DNA from 3 places in the Pseudomonas helmanticensis genome. Region 3 is predicted to be linked to each of the others. Evidence: predicted binding sites of a transcription regulator. Region 3 holds the regulator's gene; each other region holds the start of a gene.

Region 1 (2,250 bases), on a different contig from region 3:
TGGTATCGGAAACACTCATGGCAGTCGCCCCTTATTACTGACCGAGGGTCAGTACCTTCTGCATCATGGTTTTCGCGGTGTTCATCATTTCAGCGTTGGTCTGGAAAGACCGGCTCGCGGAAATCATGTCAGCCATTTCTTCCACCACGTTGACGTTCGGGTAGTAGACGTAACCTTTGGCGTCGGCTGCCGGATGGTTCGGCTCGTAACGCGCTTCGAGGTTGCTCTGGTCTTCGACCACGCCCAACACCTGTACGCCTTGACCGGCGGCGTCCTGGCTCTGGAACAGCGAGTTGCTGCCGCTGTTCTGACCGCCCTGGAACATGGTGGCGAACACCGGATGGCGGGCGCGGTAGGTCTGGTCGATGCTCGACGAAACGGTTTCGGCGTTGGCGATGTTCGAAGCCACGGTGTTCAGACGCGTGGTTTGTGCGCTCATGCCGCTGCCGGCAATGTTGAAAACGCTGGACAGGGACATGGATTACTCTCCGCGCAGGGCTGACACCAGCCCTTTGAATTTGCTGTTGAGCAGCGTGAAGCTGGCCTGGAAGCCGACGGCGTTTTCCGCGTAGTTCGACTGTTCCAGTTGGGCGTCCACGGTGTTCTGGTCGATCGACGGTTGCATCGGCGTGCGATACAGCAACGACTCGTCGCCATTGCCCACGCCTTCAGCTTCGATGTGACGGCTGTTGGTCATGTTCAGGGCGATGGTGCCGTTGGCGTTCTTCTGGGTCTGTGCTTCAAGCACTTTGGAGAAGTCCAGATCCCGAGCCTTGTAGTTCGGGGTATCGGCGTTGGCGATGTTGTTGGCCAGGACTTCGGCACGCTGGGCGCGGAAGCCCAGGGCTTTTTCGTGAATTCCGAGCGCTTTATCGAAGCTGATGCTCATGTCGGGACCTTCAGGTGACCGGTTTTTCGTAACTGAGCTTTAGCAAGCCGCGTGCCAATGCGAAAAAACCCCGTAAACCGGGGCTTTGCGAGGAGCCGGCAAAGCGGCAATGCCAGAAAAGCGGCAACCGGTTTCCGCCAAATGCCGCTTTTCTGCCGCCCCGACGACGGCCCGTCCCCTGTAGGAGCTGCCGCAGGCTCGGGCCGCGATCGGACGATCTTTTGATCCTGTTTTTGCTGCAGCGCAAGCAAGATCAAAAGATCGCAGCCTTCGGCAGCTCCTACAGAGGGGGATGTGAGAGGCATAAAAAAACGGCAGGCCTTTGCGGGCCTGCCGTTTTTTGTGTTGCCGATGCAATCATTTCGCCTGATAAATGATCCCCGGGCTGCACTGCACCATCTGGTAATGGTCCGGCAAACCGTTCAGCGCTTCGGAAGCGCCAAGGAACAGATAACCGCCCGGCTTCAACGTGCTGTGAATGCGCAACAGGATGTCTTTCTTCACTTCGGCAGAGAAGTAGATCAACACGTTACGGCAAAACACGATGTCGAACTTGCCCAGCGCTGCATAGCTGTCGAGCAGGTTGAACGAGCGGAACTCCACACGGTTCTTGATCGGCGCCTTGATCACCCAGCGACCCGGCCCTTTCGGGTCGAAGTAACGCTGCAGACGTTCCGGCGACAAACCGCGACCGATCGCCAGGCTGTCGTACTCGCCGGTCTTGCAGTTGTTGAGCATGAGGCCGGACAGATCAGTGGCAACGATCTGTACGCCCATTTTCAACTGACCGAGGTTGGTCCGCTCGAACTCGTCGATCGACATCGACAGCGAGTACGGTTCCTGGCCCGACGAGCACGCCGCCGACCAGATCCGCAGACGCTGGTTGGGGCTGGCCTTGATCGCTTCAGGCAGGACCTTGTTCTTCAAGACTTCAAACGGATAGGTGTCCCGAAACCACAAGGTTTCGTTGGTCGTCATGGCATCGACCACTTGCTCGCGCAAACCGCTGCGCGGCTGGGTCTGGATGCGCTGGACCAGCTCACCCAGGGATTTGATGCCTTGCTGCTCCATCAGTTTGTTGAGACGGCTCGAGACCAGGTACTGCTTGTTTTCACCGAGCAAAATGCCACAGGCTTTTTCCAGGAAGACCCGGAACTGTTCGAAATCCAAATTACCCGTAGACAATGATGCCGCCTCTTAAATCGTGTTGACCGCCAAGGGCAAAACGCCCTTAGCTGATATCTGCTGCTTTGATCCGGTCGACTACCCGGGATGCCAGGTCATCAGGACGGAATTTGGCCAGGAAGTCATCGGCACCGACTTTCTTGACCATCGCCTGATTGAATACCCCGGACAACGAA
Region 2 (2,250 bases), 660 kb from region 3:
AGCGGACGCAGGACCAGCTTGTCGGTCACGCAGTCGATCACCGACAGGTTCGGCAGCGTCTGGCTCGACACCTGGGAGATCGCCTCGCCGGTGACCAGCGCCTCGATCTGCAGGCGGTCGGCGATGTTGGAGGCCGCGCGCAACATCATACGCTTCAATACGACGCCCATATGACTGTTATCGACTTTGCCGAGAATTTCGCCCAACACTTCTTCGAACGGAACACTGACAAATAGCACGCGTTGCGAGCTGCCGTACTTCTTCCAGATGAAATGCGCGACTTCCATCACGCCCAATTCGTGGGCTCGACCGCCCAGATTGAAGAAGCAGAAGTGCGTCATCAGGCCGCGACGAATGATCTGGTAAGCCGCAACGGTCGAGTCAAAGCCGCCGGACATCAATACCAGCGTCTGCTCCAACGCACCAAGCGGGTAACCGCCGATGCCGTTGTGCTGGCTGTGGATCACAAACAACCGTTTGTCGCGAACTTCGATACGGACTTCGATTTCCGGCGCTTTCAGGTCGATACCGGCGGCACCGCACTCACGGCGCAGCTTGCTGCCGACGTATTTTTCGACGTCCATCGAGCTGAACGTATGCTTGCCGGCACGCTTGCAGCGTACCGAGAAAATCTTCCCGGCCAGTGCAGCGCCGTAGTGCTCTTTGCACTTCTCGGTGATGTCGTCGAAATCGCCCAGCGGGTACTCGTCGATCTGCAGGAAGTGCGCGATGCCCGGCATGCAGGTCAGGCGCTCACCCATCTCTTTCAAGGCTTTGGCGTCGGTAATGCGGGTTTCCAGCTCGAGATTGTCCCACACACCGTTCACCACCACGGCCGGGTCCAGGTCGCGGAGCACGGTGCGGATGTTCTTGGCCAGCTGGCGGATGAATTTCGTCCGGACAGGTCGGCTTTTGATGGTGATCTCGGGGAAGACTTTTACGATTAGTTTCATGAAAACAGCGCGCGAACGGCCAGCCGAAAAAGGGGGGCGCGGATTATAGCGGAAATTGCTCAAGGTTTAACCAGTTAATGTGCAGAAGGTTTTGCGCGCACCAAAACGGGTCATTTTTGCTCGGAGACGCTACATTAGAGGGCGAGATTTTCTGCATTCAGGCACTTTGCACCTTAATAAGCGTGAAATTGGGGCAAAAAACCCATGCTGGGGCACTGGCATGCAATTTGCTCCCTTGTGAGGCAGGTTGCCTTGGCAGAGTATTCGCGCCGGCATCACCCAAATTCAAGGGCATCCACTACCAAGCCCGAAGCCACCCGGAGGACATATGTCGAAGACGGTTCAACTCATCAAAGATCATGACGTCAAGTGGATTGATCTGCGCTTCACGGACACCAAAGGCACTCAGCACCACGTGACCATGCCGGCTCGCGATGCTTTGGACGACGACTTCTTCGAAGTCGGCAAGATGTTCGACGGTTCCTCCATCGCTGGCTGGAAAGGCATCGAAGCCTCCGACATGATCCTGATGCCGGTTGACGAAACTGCCGTTCTCGACCCGTTCACCGAAGACGCCACCCTGATCCTGGTGTGCGACATCATCGAACCTTCGAGCATGCAAGGCTACGATCGCGACCCACGTGCGATCGCCAAGCGCGCCGAAGAACACCTGAAAGCCACCGGTATCGGTGACACCGTGTTCGCCGGTCCAGAGCCAGAATTCTTCATCTTTGACTCGGTAAAATTCAAGTCGGACATCTCCGGCTCGATGTTCAAGATCTACTCCGAACAAGGTTCGTGGATGTCCGACCAGGACATCGAAGGCGGCAACAAGGGTCACCGTCCAGGCGTCAAAGGCGGCTACTTCCCGGTTCCACCGTTCGACCACGACCACGAAATCCGTACCTCCATGTGCAACGCGCTGGAAGAAATGGGCCTGACCGTCGAAGTTCACCACCACGAAGTGGCGACTGCCGGCCAGAACGAAATCGGCGTCAAGTTCAACACCCTGGTGAAGAAAGCCGACGAAACCCAAACCCTGAAGTACGTTGTGCACAACGTTGCTGATGCATACGGCCGCACCGCGACCTTCATGCCGAAGCCACTGTACGGCGACAACGGTTCGGGCATGCACGTACACATGTCGATCTGGAAGGACGGCAAGAACACCTTCGCAGGTGAAGGCTATGCCGGCCTGTCCGATACCGCTCTGTACTTCATCGGAGGCATCATCAAACACGGTAAGGCCCTGAACGGCTTCACCAACCCGGCGACCAACTCCTACAAGCGTCTGGTA
Region 3 (2,250 bases):
CTGTAAGCGTGACAGTGCCCGGTGCCGCCGGAGCGCAGTATCGATTCAAGCGCGATTTAATACGCTTGATTGTTACAGCGCTCCAGGCAAACACGTCGCTTCAAAGGTGTTCACCGCTCGCCTGAGCAACGCGTCAATAAAGTTTTCTATCTTTTTATTGTTACAGCGCTCTAGGCAAACACTTCAGTTTCAGGCATATAATTTGCTTAAGTTTGGCGCTTCGGCGCCCTGTAGTGGATGGCGCGTAGCGCCGGCGAATAAGGTGTTAAGCCCCTGCCATGAAACCATCGCTAGTCTTGAGAATGGGCCAGCAGCTGACGATGACACCGCAGCTGCAACAGGCCATCCGCCTGCTCCAATTGTCGACCCTGGATCTGCAACAGGAAATCCAGGAGGCTCTGGAATCCAATCCGATGCTCGAACGCCAGGAAGAAGGCGAAGACTTCGACAATTCCGATCCGCTGGCCGACAACGCCGAACAGAAGCCCAACACCGAGATCCAGGAACCTTCCTACCAGGAAACCGCGCCGACGGTCGACAACCTCGAAGACGGCGAATGGAACGAACGCATCCCCAACGAACTCCCGGTCGATACCGCCTGGGAAGACGTCTACCAGACCAGCGCCAGCAGCCTGCCCAGCAGCGATGATGACGAGTGGGACTTCACCACCCGCACCTCCGCTGGCGAAAGCCTGCAAAGCCATCTGCTGTGGCAATTGAACCTCGCACCGATGTCCGACACCGATCGCCTGATCGCCGTGACCCTGATCGATTGCATCAACAATCAGGGCTACCTGGACGAAACCCTCGAAGAGATTCTCGAGGCATTCGATCCGGAACTGGACATCGAACTGGACGAAATCGAAGCCGTCCTGCACCGCATCCAGCAATTCGAACCGGCCGGTATCGGCGCACGCAACCTCGGCGAATGCCTGTTGCTGCAATTGCGCCAGTTACCTGCCAAGACGCCATGGCTGGCAGAAGCCAAACGTCTGGTTAGTGACTACATCGACCTGCTCGGCAGCCGCGACTACAGCCAGTTGATGCGCCGCATGAAGCTCAAGGAAGATGAGCTGCGCCAGGTCATCGAACTGGTGCAGAGCCTCAACCCGCGCCCAGGCTCGCAGATCGAGTCCAGCGAAGCCGAATACGTCGTCCCCGACGTCATCGTGCGCAAGGACAACGAGCGCTGGCTGGTCGAGCTGAATCAGGAGTCGGTGCCACGCCTGCGCGTCAACGCGCAGTACGCCGGTTTCGTCCGTCGCGCCGACACCAGCGCCGACAACACCTTCATGCGCAATCAGTTGCAGGAGGCCCGCTGGTTCATCAAGAGCCTGCAAAGCCGCAACGAAACCCTGATGAAGGTTGCCACGCAGATCGTCGAACACCAGCGCGGTTTCCTCGAATACGGCGACGAAGCGATGAAACCGCTGGTCCTGCATGACATCGCCGAAGCAGTCGGCATGCATGAATCGACGATTTCGCGGGTGACCACGCAGAAATTCATGCATACCCCGCGCGGTATTTATGAACTGAAATACTTTTTCTCCAGCCACGTCAGCACCTCCGAAGGCGGCGAATGCTCGTCCACAGCGATCCGCGCGATCATCAAGAAACTGGTTGCTGCGGAAAATCAGAAAAAGCCGTTGAGTGACAGCAAGATCGCTGGTTTACTGGAGGCACAAGGCATTCAGGTGGCTCGCCGCACCGTCGCCAAGTACCGCGAATCCCTCGGGATCGCGCCTTCGAGCGAACGCAAGCGGTTGATGTAAGCCACGTTACAGCGTTCCAGTGGCAGGCTTTTCGGCCTGCCGCTTTATGCACTGGCAACGAAGGAGAAGCTGTATGCAAGTCAACATCAGTGGACACCAACTGGAAGTGACCCAACCTCTGCGTTCCTATATCGAGGAAAAACTCCAACGACTGGAGCGACATTTCGACAAGATCACCAACGTGCAAGTCACGATGTGCGTCGAAAAGCTGAAGCAGAAAATCGAAGCCACCTTGCATATTCCCGGCAGCGAAGTGGTCGCAAACGCAGAAGATACAGACATGTACGCTGCGATCGACTCACTCACCGACAAGCTGGATCGCCAACTCAAAAAGCATAAGGAAAAGACCCAGAGCCTCCTCCAGGGCGCTACCGGTCGATAACCCCCCTAACCCATGATCCGACTTGAAAGTATCCTGACCCCCGGCCGTTCTCTCGTGAACGTGCCGGGCGGCAGTAAAAAGAAAGCCCTCGAACAA

Evidence for each region. The regulator sigma-54, encoded in region 3, starts transcription at its own class of promoters, with help from an activator protein. The targets are predictions, from matches to a motif close to ANTGGCATNNANNTTGCTNT.
Region 1: a site for sigma-54 is predicted at 929-948, ahead of flgB (flagellar basal body rod protein FlgB). Genes of this name have one in related genera too.
Region 2: a site for sigma-54 is predicted at 1,168-1,187, ahead of glnA (type I glutamate--ammonia ligase). Genes of this name have one in related genera too.

The regions. Positions count from the first base shown of each region.
Region 1 covers NZ_FXUY01000002.1:837,265-839,514, forward strand. The annotation lists gene flgD (flagellar hook assembly protein FlgD) at 1-19, opposite strand, end outside; gene flgC (flagellar basal body rod protein FlgC) at 35-478, opposite strand; gene flgB (flagellar basal body rod protein FlgB) at 482-889, opposite strand; gene cheR (protein-glutamate O-methyltransferase CheR) at 1,247-2,074, opposite strand; gene QOL84_RS26590 (chemotaxis protein CheV) at 2,121-2,250, opposite strand, start outside.
Region 2 covers NZ_FXUY01000001.1:3,941,929-3,944,178, forward strand. The annotation lists gene thiI (tRNA uracil 4-sulfurtransferase ThiI) at 1-953, opposite strand, end outside; gene glnA (type I glutamate--ammonia ligase) at 1,282-2,250, shown strand, end outside.
Region 3 covers NZ_FXUY01000001.1:3,282,184-3,284,433, forward strand. The annotation lists gene lptB (LPS export ABC transporter ATP-binding protein) at 1-6, shown strand, start outside; gene QOL84_RS14810 (RNA polymerase factor sigma-54) at 279-1,772, shown strand; gene hpf (ribosome hibernation-promoting factor, HPF/YfiA family) at 1,846-2,154, shown strand; gene ptsN (PTS IIA-like nitrogen regulatory protein PtsN) at 2,167-2,250, shown strand, end outside.